One region of the Paenibacillus tianjinensis genome, then DNA from elsewhere that is predicted to be linked to it. Evidence: riboswitches for the same ligand, from Rfam matches in the RefSeq annotation. Region 1 holds a riboswitch; the other holds the start of a gene.
The links. Region 1 has a riboswitch for cobalamin ahead of JRJ22_RS03760 (S-layer homology domain-containing protein). Riboswitches for the same ligand answer to the same signal wherever they lie in the genome.

Region 2: linked by a shared signal. The riboswitch ahead of cobJ (precorrin-3B C(17)-methyltransferase) and the one ahead of JRJ22_RS03760 (S-layer homology domain-containing protein) in region 1 are both predicted to bind cobalamin.

Annotation. Positions count from the first base shown of each region.
Region 1 is NZ_CP070969.1:870,753-878,265, forward strand. Features, by position in the region: gene JRJ22_RS03750 (hypothetical protein) at 1-305, shown strand, start outside; gene JRJ22_RS03755 (GAP1-N2 domain-containing protein) at 302-3,322, shown strand; cobalamin riboswitch at 3,764-3,970, shown strand; gene JRJ22_RS03760 (S-layer homology domain-containing protein) at 4,136-7,513, shown strand, end outside.
Region 2 is NZ_CP070969.1:1,806,489-1,814,001, reverse strand. Features, by position in the region: gene JRJ22_RS29695 (sirohydrochlorin chelatase) at 1-904, opposite strand, end outside; partial or broken gene cobJ (precorrin-3B C(17)-methyltransferase) at 986-2,503, opposite strand; cobalamin riboswitch at 2,790-2,979, opposite strand; gene JRJ22_RS07825 (ArsR/SmtB family transcription factor) at 3,114-4,055, shown strand; gene JRJ22_RS07820 (DUF6171 family protein) at 4,189-4,464, opposite strand; gene JRJ22_RS07815 (alpha-N-arabinofuranosidase) at 4,479-5,975, opposite strand; gene JRJ22_RS07810 (peptide deformylase) at 6,219-6,641, shown strand; gene JRJ22_RS07805 (5'-3' exonuclease) at 6,807-7,513, opposite strand, start outside.

The DNA of each region.
Region 1 (7,513 bases):
ATGGCGACTATATTAAATCCAACAGTAATGTCTTTAACAACTACGTGCACCGCAAGACGCTGAATCTGGATGAATTCCACAACATTGACGGAGAAATCCGCCGTTTTATCGAGAAAGTGGACCGTCCGTTTAAGGATACGATGGATGTGTATTTTGGGAGTACCGGTTATTTCGCCGTGTCTGCCCTGGGCAGCAATCCGGTGAACCAAAGAATAGAGGGTGTGGTCAGCCCGATCCGTGTTGACGAGCCGTTTATCTGGCTGCTGCACAAGCTGAACTATATTGAGGGGAGCGACGGGCCGTGAACAGATTTTCAGGGTCCAGGATTACCCAGCAGATGTATACCCGCGAGCGGCGCGGGGTTTACCGGGCAACCGAGGGCTTCGATACAATAGCCAAGTCAGAGAGTCTCGACAATAATTTTGTCAAAAAAATGCTGCATCCCTTCTGCCTCTACGATGCTCCGGCAGAGCTGACGGCACGCGGCGAAAAGAATGAGGACATGTATCCGGCCGCGCTGCATCTGTTCCATACGGAAGCGAACGAGACGGTCATCGGACAAAGCCGCTATCTGGCGGCTGATTTTACCGGGCAGCGCAGCGCTTTTTTTGCCCATAACTTTATCGTTCCCCCGATTCGTTCGGAGGAGATTGTGGAGCATTACGGAGACTGGCTGCATGCAGATTTTGCCTGGAGCTATGAAGGGGAACCCGGGGGGACGCTGCCGGAACTTGAGGATATTCCTGTAGCGCCGCGTGAACGGCGGCCGGAGCCGCTGGCGGTACTGCGGTCACTAGGGTTTGGTGAAGAGCCATTCAAGGTGCTGCTGCAGGCGGTCATGCTCTCGGTGGCAGGAAAGAAAAAAATATACATCGCGCTGGACGTGCCGGTCAGTGAGCTGTCACGGCGCGCTGCCGAACTGACGGAAGTCATCTACAGCGTGCTCCCGTATGATTTCCGCCGCAGGCTGGGCGTGATTACGTATGCAAGTGAGCCGCAGAACCGCAAGTTTATTCACCTGACTTTTGTGGAGAAGGGCTCGCTGCGCCCTGGGGACCGGAATATCGAGAAGGATTACGTGTTTGATCTGGTCTCCGGCCGGATATTGAATGCCGATTTCGGCGGGACGCCACAGCCTTTTGCCGACCTGGCATGGAAGACGCTGAGCCAAAAGGGGAGCCTTGAGGACTTTGCCCGGTTTGCCGATGCGCTGCTGCTGGGCGAAGGGGTGGAACGCAAGCTTCAGCTTGCGCTATACAATGAGCTGGCGGTATTGTATGAGATTGAGCAGGGCAATGAACTGCTGTATACCGGGAACAAAAACGCGGTGCTGGCAGGATTGCTGTCCTACCTGAAGCCGGAGGGTGCGCTTGCGTCACGGATTCGGCTGAACGATATGTTCCTGGAGCGGTTCGACCGCGAATATGATGTGATCCGTCAAAGGGGGATTCCCCAGCCGGAGATTCTGGAGCAGTTTAAGGAGTATTTTGCGCTGCAGGGCCATCATTACCGGGGTAAAATCGTCGATTACTTCATTAACGGCATGTACAATTGTACCACTGCAGGCCGTGAGGATGTGCTGGCAGCGGCGTATAGCATTATCGAGAGCAATGATGAGCTGAGTGAGGCTTTCTTCCAGAAAGTGCTGGGACAGGCTGTGTTCCGCAAAGCATTGTTGGAGCCCTACATGGAATCCAGGCTGGCTGCAGCGGTGAAACCGGCGGATGTGCTGCGATTTGCCGCCCACTGGGGCCGGTTCCTGCCGGAAATGCTTCAGCAGGCCTTTGTCCGTGATGGCGCGAAGGAATATCTGCTGGAGAAGCTTCAGCATGACGATAATCCGGTTGGGGCTGTAGCGGCAATTCATGAATTTGTCGAGAAGGCGGAAAAAGAGCGGCGCAGAGGCAGCGGCCTCTACCCTGAGGCGCTGGCACTGCTCCAGGAGCTGGCGGCTGCAGCCGACCGTTCCCTGCTGAACCGGGTATCGCTCGAGGAGCTGACGCAGGAGCAGCTGCTGGATATTTCGTTCCTGCGCTACCGGGATACGGGAGAGTGGCAGCCTCCGCTGGATGCCATCAATAAGCGCAAGGCCAATGCGCTCCGCGCCGCCTACCGCTGGTTCGGTGAGGAGAATCCGGATGAGAACATCTTTGCCGGCCTGGCTCCAAGAGAGCTGGACGACGTGCAGCTGCTCGGACGCCGCTGGCTGAAGGAGTCGCGCAATGTGGAGCCGTTTGACCGGCTGCCGCTGGCCTTCTATCACAGCAGTGAACGCGAGGGCGGACCGCTGGATTATGATGCACTGCTGGAGCTCGTTACGCGCAAGGCGGGCGGGGATAAAGAGACGGTGTACCGCTTTTTCGCCTGGTCACAGGGCAGCCGGTTGTTCACGGTTTCGAATAAGAAGCTGTGGCCGGGGTACCGCAGAGCGATCCTGAAATATTTCCAGAACAGCGACCGCGAAGCGTTCAAGAACCGGGAATTCCGCAAAACCTATGCCGCCTCCGCAGGACCGGCGCTGCAGAATGTCTATAACGAAGCCCGGGGCAAGCTGGCTTCGCCGCTGGCGCGGTGGATCAGCCGCAGCCGATTTCAACTCCTGATCACCGGCACCGTGCTGGGGATCACGGTGATTGCGGCGATCATCGCCATCAGCCTGCTGCGGCCGGACCCGGCAGACACCGCGCTGCCGGAGAGTAGTGCCGGGGCAGGCGGCAGCCAGCCGCCTGTTACGGTAGCACTCAGCAGCAGCGGGGAAGCGGCGGGCAGCCGGCTGGTGTTCACCTTCGCCGATGCGGCGGAGTGCTCCGCCTTCAAACCGGCGGAGATTGGGGTGATGTCCGGCGGGGATGTGACGGACACGTACAAGGTCACGGCGACGGCGGGCACTTGCCTCGTGCCGTCGCCATCGCCGGAGCCGGACGCCGCCGCTACTGAGGGCGGCGCGTCGGCGGCTGCGAGCGATGCAGCCGCGGGAACAGACGGCGGCGCGGCGGATAACGCTAGCGCCGGAACGGATAGCGGCGCGGCCGGGAACGCCAACGCCGGAACAGACAACGGGGACCAGGATGTCACGTCCCCTCCGTCAACCGGCCAGACCGGCGCGGCGGCTTATCAGGTCACGGTTGACCTGGAACCGGGAGCGGAGCTGGCCGCAGGCAGCATGATTGTCGCCGGTGACTACAAGCTGATTGTCCAGTCTGCCCCGGATACCGCACCTGCTCCGTCACCAACGCTTCAGCCTTCCGCGGCTGCTGAAGAAACGCCTGATGCTGACGCTGCGAATGGTACTAATGCCGCTGGCGATGCTGGCACCGAGTAACAAGAGTAATGCAGAACTAAATCCTGAACCGCATGATTTTGCCGCAAATAACAGGGCAGGGCGTTCAGGATTTTTTCTGCTGCTTAGTTGGATTTCCTCCCGCTAACACCGGCTTAAAAGGGTAATGTCCACAACTAGTTGGAAATAATCCCCCTAATTATCTCTAATTCCGCCTTCTATGCTCGAAGTTGCCGAATGTAGTGGAGGAATTCCACTTAGGTACCTTGGAATGTCCATTTTCGCGGGATTAGCGGTAGTTTTTTCAACTCATAGGTTTCCTTTCGTGATTCTCATAGAATATGAAACATAGGCATAATGTACATAGAGCAAAACCGGATACAGTCAGCGCTCAGCGCACTCACGGCTAGCCGGAGAGTTATTGAAGCACCTTTTCTATAGACATACAGGGGAATACTAGATATGATTATGAATATTAAAATTTCATAGGGTTTTGAAAAAGGTGCGGATTCTATATCCATTGATAGAACCGCTTAAAAGGGAAGGCCGGTGGAAATCCGGCGCGGTCCCGCCACTGTGATGCGGAGCAACTCCTGCTTGAAGCCACTGTCCAGCTGAGAATACGGACGGGAAGGCCGGGAGAAGCGATGAAGCATAAGCCAGGAGACCTGCCTTTTTCACGAACGTTTCTATTCTTCGTGGGGTAAGAATGCGGAACATATGCAGATGGACTGTGGCTTACGGGTGTAATTTGCCACGGCCCTGAGTTTGTATTCTTCCCGGACCGCCCTTAAGAGGGCGGTCTTTATGTTGTCTGCTGTACTGTAAGACCATTTTATCTATGAAAAGAGGTTAATGATGAAGACGATGTTCCCCGCCAAGTTCTTAAGACTAGGCCTGGCTTTATTGCTGGTTATCTCGATTATAGGAGCTGCTGTTGTTCCTGCCGGGCAAGCGGCATCCGCAGCCGAATCCTCTCCAGCTGCTGTGGGTACGGACACGGTTACTGATGCGGTGTATGCGGCAGCAGGCCAGATTAGCGCGACAGATGCCACTTACAAGACTGCCGAATATATTCTAGGCAGTGGCGTGACGTCTGAATGGCAAGCCATCGGGCTTGCCCAGGCTGGCTACAGGGTGCCGGACAGCTATGTCCAGTCCCTGACTCAGCAAGTGCAGACTGCCGGCGGCAGGTTCGCAAGCGTCACCGAATATGCACGTATTGTGCTGGCGGTGAAGGCACTAGGTGCTGATCCGGCGGATTTTGCCGGAAACGGTTCAACGGCAGGCTACAATCTGCTCGAACGTATCTATAACAATGAGAAGATCAGCGGCCAGACGCTGAACTATCCTGTGTATGCGCTGCTGGCACTGGATTCCGGGAATTATACCATTCCGGGCAATGCCAAGTGGACCAAGGCAGCGCTCTTGACCGAGATTCTATCCAAGCAAAATGCAGACGGCGGCTTTGCCCTGAATTCAGGTGCAAGCGAGCCGGATATAACGGCAATGGCCTTAACGGCCCTGTCCGCATACAAAAGCGACCCGGCGGTAGCGAGTGCCGGACAAAAGGCGGTAGCCTGGCTCTCGGCAGCACAGGACAGTAAAGGCGGCTATGGCGATAACAGCGAAAGCGCCGCCCAGGTCATCATCGGGCTGACCTCTTTTGGGATTGACCCTGCGGGCGTCCAGTTTACCAAAAACGGAGCAGATCTGATCGGAAGGCTGCTGAGCTTCCAAACCTCATCCGGCGGATTCATTCATAACGCGGGCGGCAGCATTAACCCGTTTGCAACCGAGCAGGGACTGCAGGCGCTGGTCGCTTATAAATTGTTCAGCGGCGGCAGCAACGGCAAGCTGTATGACTTTACGAAACCTGCGGCGCAGAACCCGCTGGTGTATGTACCGCTGGTCATTGAAGGGCCACAGGGCACACTGGGCCAGGGAAATGCTTATGCAGGAAACGCGCTCGAAGCGCTGGAGAAAGTGGCGGCCCAGAACGGGCTCGCGCTTAAGAATCCTTCCGGCAGCTATGTTACGGGGATCGGCAATGTATTCGCCGGAACCTACGGCGGCTGGGACGGCTGGATGTATGCGGTGGTCCGCGGCGGACAGTGGCTGAATCCCGATGTAGGGATGAAGGACTTCAAGCTGAAGGACTCGGACCGGGTAGTCGTTTATTACGCGGGCAGCGATACACAGCTTGTGGAATCCGTTACCTTATCCAAGGCGCAGCCTGGGGAAGAGGAGCCTTTTACCGTCACGGTTAATCAGATTAAATGGGTCTGGGATAACACAACCTTTACGTCCAGCCCGGTAATCTCAAAGGCAGCCGGGGTAGAGGTCGCGATCGGGGATCAGAAGGCTGTTACGGATAAAGACGGCAAGGCCGAATTCACCGCAGGGGTAGCGGCAGGCGATTATACGCTGACTGTTACCGGTTATGTGGCGGGGGCAGCGCCAAAAGTTGCAAAATACACGCAGGCTATAACGGTAGTCTCGAAAAAAGTATCCGCCTATCTGGCGGTTGAAGGACCCGATGGAACGGTTGCGGAGGGTGCGCTGAAAGCAGCCAATGTGCTGGAGGCATTGAAGAAGCTGACGGCTTCGCAGAATATTCCGCTGCAAATTACGGATTCTGCCTATGGCAGCTATGTGTCCGGCATTGCCGGAATAACGAACGGAATCCGCGATGCCTACTGGAATTTCGTTGTCTTACGCAGCGGGGAATGGATCTACCCAAGCGTGGGCATGGGAGATTTTGAACTGCAGGCAGCCGATAAGGTGCTTGTCTACTTTGGCGGAACAAATACGCAGATAGTGGATAAGGTTGTGACTTCTCCGCTGCAGCCGAAGCCGGGTGAGCCGTTTACAATTAAGGTTACTCAGAAAAAGTGGGTATGGAACAATACCACTTCTACCAGTGATCCGGTGGTTTCACCTGCGGTAGGTGTACAAGTTACTCTTGCCGGTACAACCTTAACAACGGACAGCCAAGGCCAGGCTGTTGTGGAAAAAGGACTATCCAGCAAAATCTATACAGTGGCTGTTACTGGTTATGCCGGAGGTGCGGCTCCCAAAGTTGCCCGCTACACCCAGTCACTGAAGGTGGCTCCGGGCAATGTTTCGGCCCATCTGTCTATTGAAGGACCGCAGGGTCCACTGGCCGAAGGCACGCTTGATGCCTACAATGCGTTTGATGCGCTGCAGCAGCTTGCTGCTTCCGGCGGTATTCCGCTGCAAAGCACGGAGTCCTCTTACGGTATTTTTGTATGGGGCATCGGCGGGATAGAGAATGGCGCTTACAGTCCTAACGACTATTGGGGCTTCGCAGTGTCACGCGGCGGGGCGTGGATTTATCCGGATGTAGGCTTGAATGATTTTGTACTTCAGCCATCTGACAAAGTGCTTGTCTACTATACCGGTGCTAATACGCAGGTGGTCAATTCGCTGGCCGTATCGCCTGCGCAGCCGAAGCCGGGTGAGCCGTTCACCGTTACGGTGGAACAGAAAAAATGGGTTTGGAACAACACAACGTATACGTCAGACCCGGTAACCTCGAAGGCAGAGGGCATACAGGTAAGTAGCGGGGGAGTAACAGCAACAACGAATGCTGAGGGCGTGGCTTCCTTCCAGCAGGGATTGCCTGCAGGTTCGTACTCGCTGGCCGTAACAGGGTATGTAGAAGGGAAAGCACCTAATATCGCCCGCTATACACAACCGTTAACAGTAAGTGCTCCTTTCCAGGCCTCGGCGACGATTTCTGTCATCGGTGACAGTGTAAAGGGAACGATTCTGCCGGGTACCACAGTCATCCTGAATGACGGTGAAACCGCCTATAGTCTGCTGGTCCGCCAGCTTGGAAGCAAGGTGGTCAGCAGCGGTACAGGTAGTGACATCTACATCCGGTCCATCGACGGACTGGGTGAAGGAGACCGCGGGCCGGAGAGCGGCTGGATGTACTCTGTAAATGGAGAATTTCCAAATTACAGTGCAGCAAGTTACAAGCTAAGCAATGGTGATACGGTGGCTTGGCGTTATACGGTTAAGAACGGAGATCTGGGTGGTTCAGCTGCCGGATTAGGCGGCACAGGAACGACGGTGAGCGGTGTTGATATCACGGCAGACAATACGCTGCCGCTGGACAGGGTTCTGCAAACGACAGCCGTTTCCGGTACGGTCATGACACGGGCAGAAGCAGCTGCGCTTAAGCAGAGTCTGAGCGCCAATGTT
Region 2 (7,513 bases), 940 kb from region 1:
GAGGCTGATGGTTGTGTCCATACCCATGGTCATGCCCGTGTCCTTCTTCACCATGATGGTGATGATGATGGTGATGCAATCCTGCTGCATCCCGGTATCTGCAGTTATCGCAGTTGGCGAAGGACTTGCCTTCCAGCGTCTCCTCAATACGCTCTGCGAGCATATCCGCCAGCAGCGGATGATTGCCGATATAGCTGCCGAGCTCCACCTCGACCTCCGGATGCGCTGTGGCAAACTCTGCGACCCTCTCTGTAAACTGCTTCATCAGCACTCCGGTGAAGAGCAGATACGGCAGCACTACAATTTTACGCGCACCCAGTGCCAGACAGCGTTCCAGGCCCTCGTTCAGCGATGGACGGGCAATGGCGATGAAGCAGCTCTCAACGCTTTTATAAGCAGTGTGCTCCCACAGCAGCCTTGCCAGCTTGTAAAAGTCACTGTTTGCATCGGGATCGCTCCCGCCTCGGCCCATGACAAGCACAATAGTATCCTCGGCCGCTACCGTGTCTGTCATAGGTTTATCCCTCAGTGTCAGAGGAACTGCCTCTGAGATCCGGTCCAGCAAAATGTCCACCGCTCTCTCCTGCACTCCAACCGGGCGTCCGTAAACAAACTCCACTTCAGGATATTTGCGTTTAGCCTGGTCAATCGCCAGAGGGATATCCAGCTTGAAATGTCCTGCCGCAAATAAAATAATCGGCACAACATACACCACCCCGGCACCGCCGGCTACACATCGTTCAATCCCTCCGGCAATTGAAGGAGAAGCCAATTCGATGAAGCAGGTTTCAATGTTCAGCTCAGGCTTACGGGCAGCAAGCTGAGCTGTAAAACTCCGCAGTTCCTCATTGCCCTCTTCAATCCGGCTGCCATGGCCTACAAGCAGTATTGTTTTTTGGGTCATCCTGTTCTTCTCTCCGCTCCAGCTTGTGTTATCCGCTTGCCCAGTTCCCCATACTCCGCTCTCCACGCTGCCCATCGACTCAAAAAAAGAAAAAAAACGCTCGTTTGCCTTTCCTTTATTCCGGTATTGCTCTACAACAGCGGCTACCGCTTCGACAGCTTCATCCTCGTTCATATCTTCACGAACCAGGCTGCCTGCATGTGCCCCCCGGCCCGTCTTCTTCCCACCAAGGTAAAGCTCATAGCTGCCTCTGGAGTACACGACGCCGATATCCTCCAGTACCGCCGAGCTGCAGGCCATGCCGCAGCCGGCAACACTGATCTGTAGCCCTCGGGGGACAGCAAGCCCATGAAGCCGCTCATGCAGGCGGATAGCTGCTCCAAGACCTTCATTTTTTCTGAACTCACAGAACCCGCAGGTTTTCACTTTTACAAAATCACCCGGCCGGCTGACATTCAGCCCGGCAGCAGCCAGTTTATCCGCAATCTCCTCTTGACCGCAGTGACTGCTGCGCAGGACAAAATCTCCGTCCTTTAAAGACACAAGCTGACCTTCATCGCCTGCAAGCTTTGCCAGCAGATGCAGCTGGGTACTGCTGTATCTCCGGCTGCCAAGCCCCGGTGAAACCTCAAGTCCGGCCGTTTCAAACTCAATTGCCGATAATACAGCAGAAGCATTCGCCCGGGGCATATTCTGCAGGACAGCAGGGGCACTGCTGTCCGCAATGCCGCAGCTCCCGCCGCTGCCGGAAGTGCTCTGCGCTGCAGCCGCCAGCGACCAGGGCTCCGCTGCGGTCCGCAGCCGCTCATGAGGCTTCAGCGCCTGGGTCTGCGCGCCAAGATTGTACTTGCGCTCATAACCGCGCGGCGTCACCATCAGGCCGTCATACACAGTGGTAGCAGAGTTGCCTACCACGACTGTAGAGAGCATGCCGATCTCATGCTCCAGCATCGCCTGCAGCGTCGTTACAACGACCTGCTGGCGGTCCCGGTAGGCATTCTTGACAATGCCTACCGGTGTGGCCGGATCCCGGTAGCGGAGCAGAATACTGCGCGCCTCCTCGATCTGGCGCGTCCGCTTGCCGCTGCGCGGATTATAAAAGGCAATGACAAAATCCGCAGCACCCGCTGCATCAACCCGCGCGGCAATGCTCTCCCATGGAGTCAGATGGTCACTTAGGCTGATCGTGCACGAATCATGCATAATCGGCGCTCCGAGGAGGGACGAGCAGGACTGAATCGCCGATATTCCGGGGATTACCTCAACCTCCACACCATCTGTACGATTCCAGCCGCGTTCCATCAGCACCTCATAGACCAGTCCGGCCATTCCGTACACGCCGGCATCCCCGCTGGAGATGACGGCAATCGTCTGGCCCGCCTCCGCCCGGCGCACCGCTTCCTGAGCCCGGCTCACTTCTTCGGTCATCCCTGTGCCGACAATTTCCTGATGCTTCAGCAGCGGCTTAATAAGCTCGACGTAAGTGTTGTAACCGATGATCGCTTCGCTCTCCTCAATCGCAGCGAGGGCTCGGCCTGTAATCTGTTCCAGGGCACCGGGGCCAAAGCCGATGATCAGCAGCTTTCCTTGTTTCTCCATTCTTTTTCCCCCGTTCATATGTAGATCAGACAGAACATGCGCCAACGCCATTTTCCTGGTCCATAACAAAAACTCCCGGCCCTTAGGGGTGGGAGTGCTATGTACGTCATCAGTTATGCAAAAGAGGATGTCGGTCTGCTACAGCCCGGAACCTTCACAGAAATGCAATACAGCAGCTTATTCCGGCTGATACCGCAACAAATCTCAGGATTCCCGTCAGCGGCGGAAGCTGCCCGGCCTCTATTTCATTAACCCGTTCGTACACCGCTCTTATCCGCGTAGAGTCGTGGTATGCGCCAACAAGGTAGGTCTCCTTGCTCGAAATACAAACGCCAAATCTTCGTCTTCCCCGGCAGCCTTGCCGAGTGACATCCTGAAGTTCAGCTCTTTCTTACAGTGGCGGGACCGCTCGGGAGTTTCACCCGATTCCCTGTTACCCCTCGCCTGACAAGGGCACCTTGTTTCTTCGCTAATTTTCCAATCCATTATAGAGGCCCACGCCAGACCTTGTCTGTGATAAAAGTGAAGTGCCATTCTTGCCTTTTAGCTTGTACCTAACACATTTAAATAATATAATTATTAACTATATAACATGAACCGGAGGTTCTCCATGAAACTTGATCTTACCGAAGACTCTTTACCGGTGTACGAAGCATTATCCAGCAGCGTACGCCTTCATATGCTCCGGTTGCTTGCGGTTCAATCCATGAACGTCAAGGAGCTGGCTGGAGCAGTTAATCTCAGCAGCGCGATTATGACGATGCATGTGCGCAAACTGGAGGCTGCCGGGCTAATCCGCACCCACATGGCTCCCGGACGAAGCGGTTTACAGAAGATCTGTTCACTTGCTGCCGAGAATGTAGAAATCATCTTCCCTGCACAGGTTAAGGCCGAACGCAAGGCTTACCGCAAGGAGATCCCTGTCGGCCACTACTCCGATTTCCAGATCGAACCCACCTGCGGGCTGGCGACTACGGAGCAGGTGATCGGCAACTTCGACGACCCGCGTTATTTCTGGGATATGGAACGGGTAAATGCCGGTATACTCTGGTTTGGAAAAGGTTATGTCGAATACAAAATCCCGAACTTCCTGTTAACCAGCCAGCAGCCGGAGGAGCTCGTCATTACAATGGAGATTGCCTCCGAAGCCCCTTCTACCAATAACAATTGGCCGTCAGACATCGCCTTCACCCTGAATGGCCATAAACTGGGTTATTGGACAAGTCCGGGAGACTACGGTGACCGCCTGGGGAAATACACACCGTTATGGTGGCCTGCGTATACCAATCAATACGGCCTGCTCAAGCAGCTGCGCATTACACCTAAAGGAACATTCATGGACGGCCTTAAGCTGTCTGACATTACGCTTGAGCAAGTCGGCATCAGGGACAAGCAATGGACCTTCCGTCTCTCGGTAGATGACGATGCTGAACATATCGGCGGCCTCACCCTGTTCGGCAAAGGATTCGGCAATTATAACGACGATCTGGTCGTTGAGCTGTTCTATACCGACAGCGCCAGCCCCGCAGATCCGGCTGAAGCAGCCGAATAATACACAAAAAAACAGCGGCAGCCAAGGACATTGTCAATCGTCCATGACTGCTGCTGTTCTATTGTGCCTCGTGCAGCGGGAAATCCTTATGCACAGGTTAAGCTTATTCATCGCGTGGCTTCACCCAAGCGGTTTATTCAACGACAGGCTGCCACAGCCCGCCTCCCGGCAACGGGCAGCCGCGTGCTTTGAGCCGGGCGACGACCGGAATAATACAGCCGCAGGCGGTACAGGTCACGCCGTCTTGAAGCTTGGGACACGCGGAGCACAGAGCGAAGCGGGCCGCGTATACTTCTTCCGGCGCTGTATTGTCCGGCGTGAACATCGGGGAAGCCAGAATCCGGGCTATCTGTGTCTCAGTCACTTTGTAATCATCCCGGCAGCCTTTGCAGGCAGATGTTGTACTCATCTTAGATCTCCGACTTAAGCCTTCGGCTTAATTTCCAGTACGGTAACCGACATTGGAGGCAGCTCCAGGCTGAGGACGCCGTCTTCCAGCTGGAAGGCGGTAAACGGCTGTGGCACTACTGCTTCCGGCTCACTGAAGGTATTATGGGCATCGACTGTCGTTCCGGCAAGTGTCGTTCCGGTCACTTCTGCCGCCTGCCCGGCAAGTCCGCGCAGCTCTAGCGGAAGCTTGGCTGCTGCTGCATGGTTCAGGTTGCACAAGCTGACATGAATCACGCCTTCTGAGTTAACAGAAGCAGATGCCGACACCTCCGGAATTTCGCGTCCTTCGAAGCTGTAAGTTCCGCTCTCCAGCGCCAAATCCAGCAGCTCTGCATCCTGATGCACCTTATACATGTTGAAAACATGGTAGGTAGGCGTCAGAATCATTTTCTCCCCTTCGGTAAGAATTACAGCCTGCAGCACGTTGATCGTCTGGGCAATGTTAGCCATCCGCACCCGGTCACTGTGCTTGTGGAAAATGTTCAGTGTCAAGCCCGCAACCAGTGCATCGCGGATGGAATTCTGCTGGTAGAGGAAGCCCGGATTGGTTCCCGGCTCGACATCATACCAGGTTCCCCATTCATCGACGATCAGGCCAACGCGCTTCTCCGGATCATATTTATCCATAATGACACTGTGACGGGTAACCAGCTCATCCATGTGCAATGCCTTCTCCAGCGTAGAGAACCATTCCTTGGTCTCAAAACCGGTAGCCGCGCCTTTGTTATGCCATTCCCCTGTTGGCAGCGTGTAATAATGCAGTGTGATCGAATCCATGAACCGGGTGGCTTCACGCATGAGCACTTCTGTCCAGTTATAGTCATCTGCATTCGCACCGCAGGCGATACGGTGAATCTTATTGTCGCCATAATTGCGGACATACGTCTGGTAACGGCGGTACAGATCGGCGTAATATTCTGGACGCATGTTTCCGCCGCAGCCCCAGTTCTCATTCCCCACGCCAAAATAAGTCACACTCCAAGGCTCCTCGCGTCCGTTCTCCTGGCGCAGCTCAGCCATCGGTGAAACTCCGTTAAACGTCAAATATTCCACCCATTCGGACATTTCCTGCACGGTTCCACTGCCTACATTGCCGTTAATGTAAGGTTCACATTCCAGCATGGCGCATAATTCCATAAATTCATGGGTGCCAAAATGGTTATTCTCCACTGTGCCGCCCCAGTGTGTATTGATCATCCGTTTGCGGCCTTCGCGCGGACCGATGCCGTCCTTCCAGTGGTATTCATCCGCAAAGCAGCCGCCCGGCCAGCGCAGCACCGGAATCTTGATTTCCTTAAGCGCTTCCACAACATCGTTGCGGATACCCTTTGTATTGGCAATCGGCGAATCTTCGCCCACCCAGATGCCTTCATAGATACAGCGTCCCAGATGTTCAGCGAAATGTCCGTAGATGTTGCGGTTAATGGTTCCTTTGCGGATGTCCGTGTTCAGTACCATGCGTTTAGCCATTTAGTTATCGCTCCCTTAAAAGTTAATGAATATATTAATCATTTAATAGCAATATTAATATTATAATCAAGATTCTTCTTATTCGTCAATCTTTATATGAAGCACTCCTGACGCTATGCATGGGTTCGGGAAGCGATGAAAGTCCCAGCTCCCTTTGCATATCGGAAAAGATTAATTTCATTGTCCTGACTAATCTCCAGATGATATTATGACAGGGACAGCTAACAACAAAATACAGCAGACATGGAGAGTATGATGATCAGACCTATTTGTAAAGATATGAACATTTTAAGCCAGCGGTCCGCTCCGGCAACCAGGGAGGATATGCAGGTTGTAGATGACCTTCTGGATACACTCCGGGCAAATGCAGACCGGTGTGTCGGTATGGCGGCCAACATGATCGGTGTCAACAAGCGTATCATTGTGTTCAGCATCGGGCCAGTGAACGTACCCATGATCAATCCGGTCATCACCAAGCGTACCCAGCCTTATGAAACAGAGGAAGGTTGCCTCTCACTTGAAGGCGTACGGAGGACTATCCGTTATCAGAGCATTGAGATAGAGTTCTTAGACCGTAACTTCAAGCAGCAGAAACAGGTTTTCACCAGCCTGACCGCGCAGATCATTCAGCACGAGGTCGATCACTGCGAGGGGATCATCATTTGAGTCTGGTATGATGCTATTGGTGTGCCAACCGATAGCTTGAATCTGTCCTCCACATTCAAAAAGCGCCTTCGGACCGTTAACAGTCCAAAAGCGCTTTTTTTTGTCAGAACAATATTATGAAACGGACATGCCTGAATCCGGCAAGCTTTTTGGGCATGTCTAGCGTTAACCCAGATCCCCAAGTTCAATCTGCACAATGCCCCGCTCATCACGCACCCCGCCGCCCATCTCACCGATCAGATGCATGAGGCTGCCGAACTCCAGCTCCTGAAATTTGCGCGCCGCCGTCTCACGCTGCAGCTCCCACATACATTCAGCCAGGGTGCAGACAACCGGCACATCACAGCGGATTTCAGCCAGCTCCCTCGACAAATGCAGCATGTCCAGATCTGCCTCAATCTTAGAGCGTACCCCCTTCGGCAGCAGATGCAGATTCTCAATTACACCTTCGACGGTGCCGTATTCGGTCAGCAGCTTCAGCGCTGTCTTCTCGCCGATGCCTTTTACGCCAGGATAATTGTCGCTCGTATCGCCCATGAAGCCCTTCAGGTCAATGACCTGTCTGGGCGTAAGTCCTTTTTCCTCCAGCAGCTCCGCCGGATCGTACACCTTATAGTTGGAACGGCCTTTTTTCATAATGACGACCTTGACGTTGTCATTGACCAGCTGCAGCATATCGTGATCACCGGTGAGGATGTAAACCTCAGACTCCCCGCCGTAGCAGGCAGCCAGTGTGCCGATGCAGTCATCCGCCTCATAGCCCACAAGCCCGATATTCGGTACACCCAGCTCGGCCACTACTTCCTTGACCAGATCAAACTGCGGAATCAGCTCCAGCGGTGCATCTATCCGGTTAGACTTATAACCGTCAT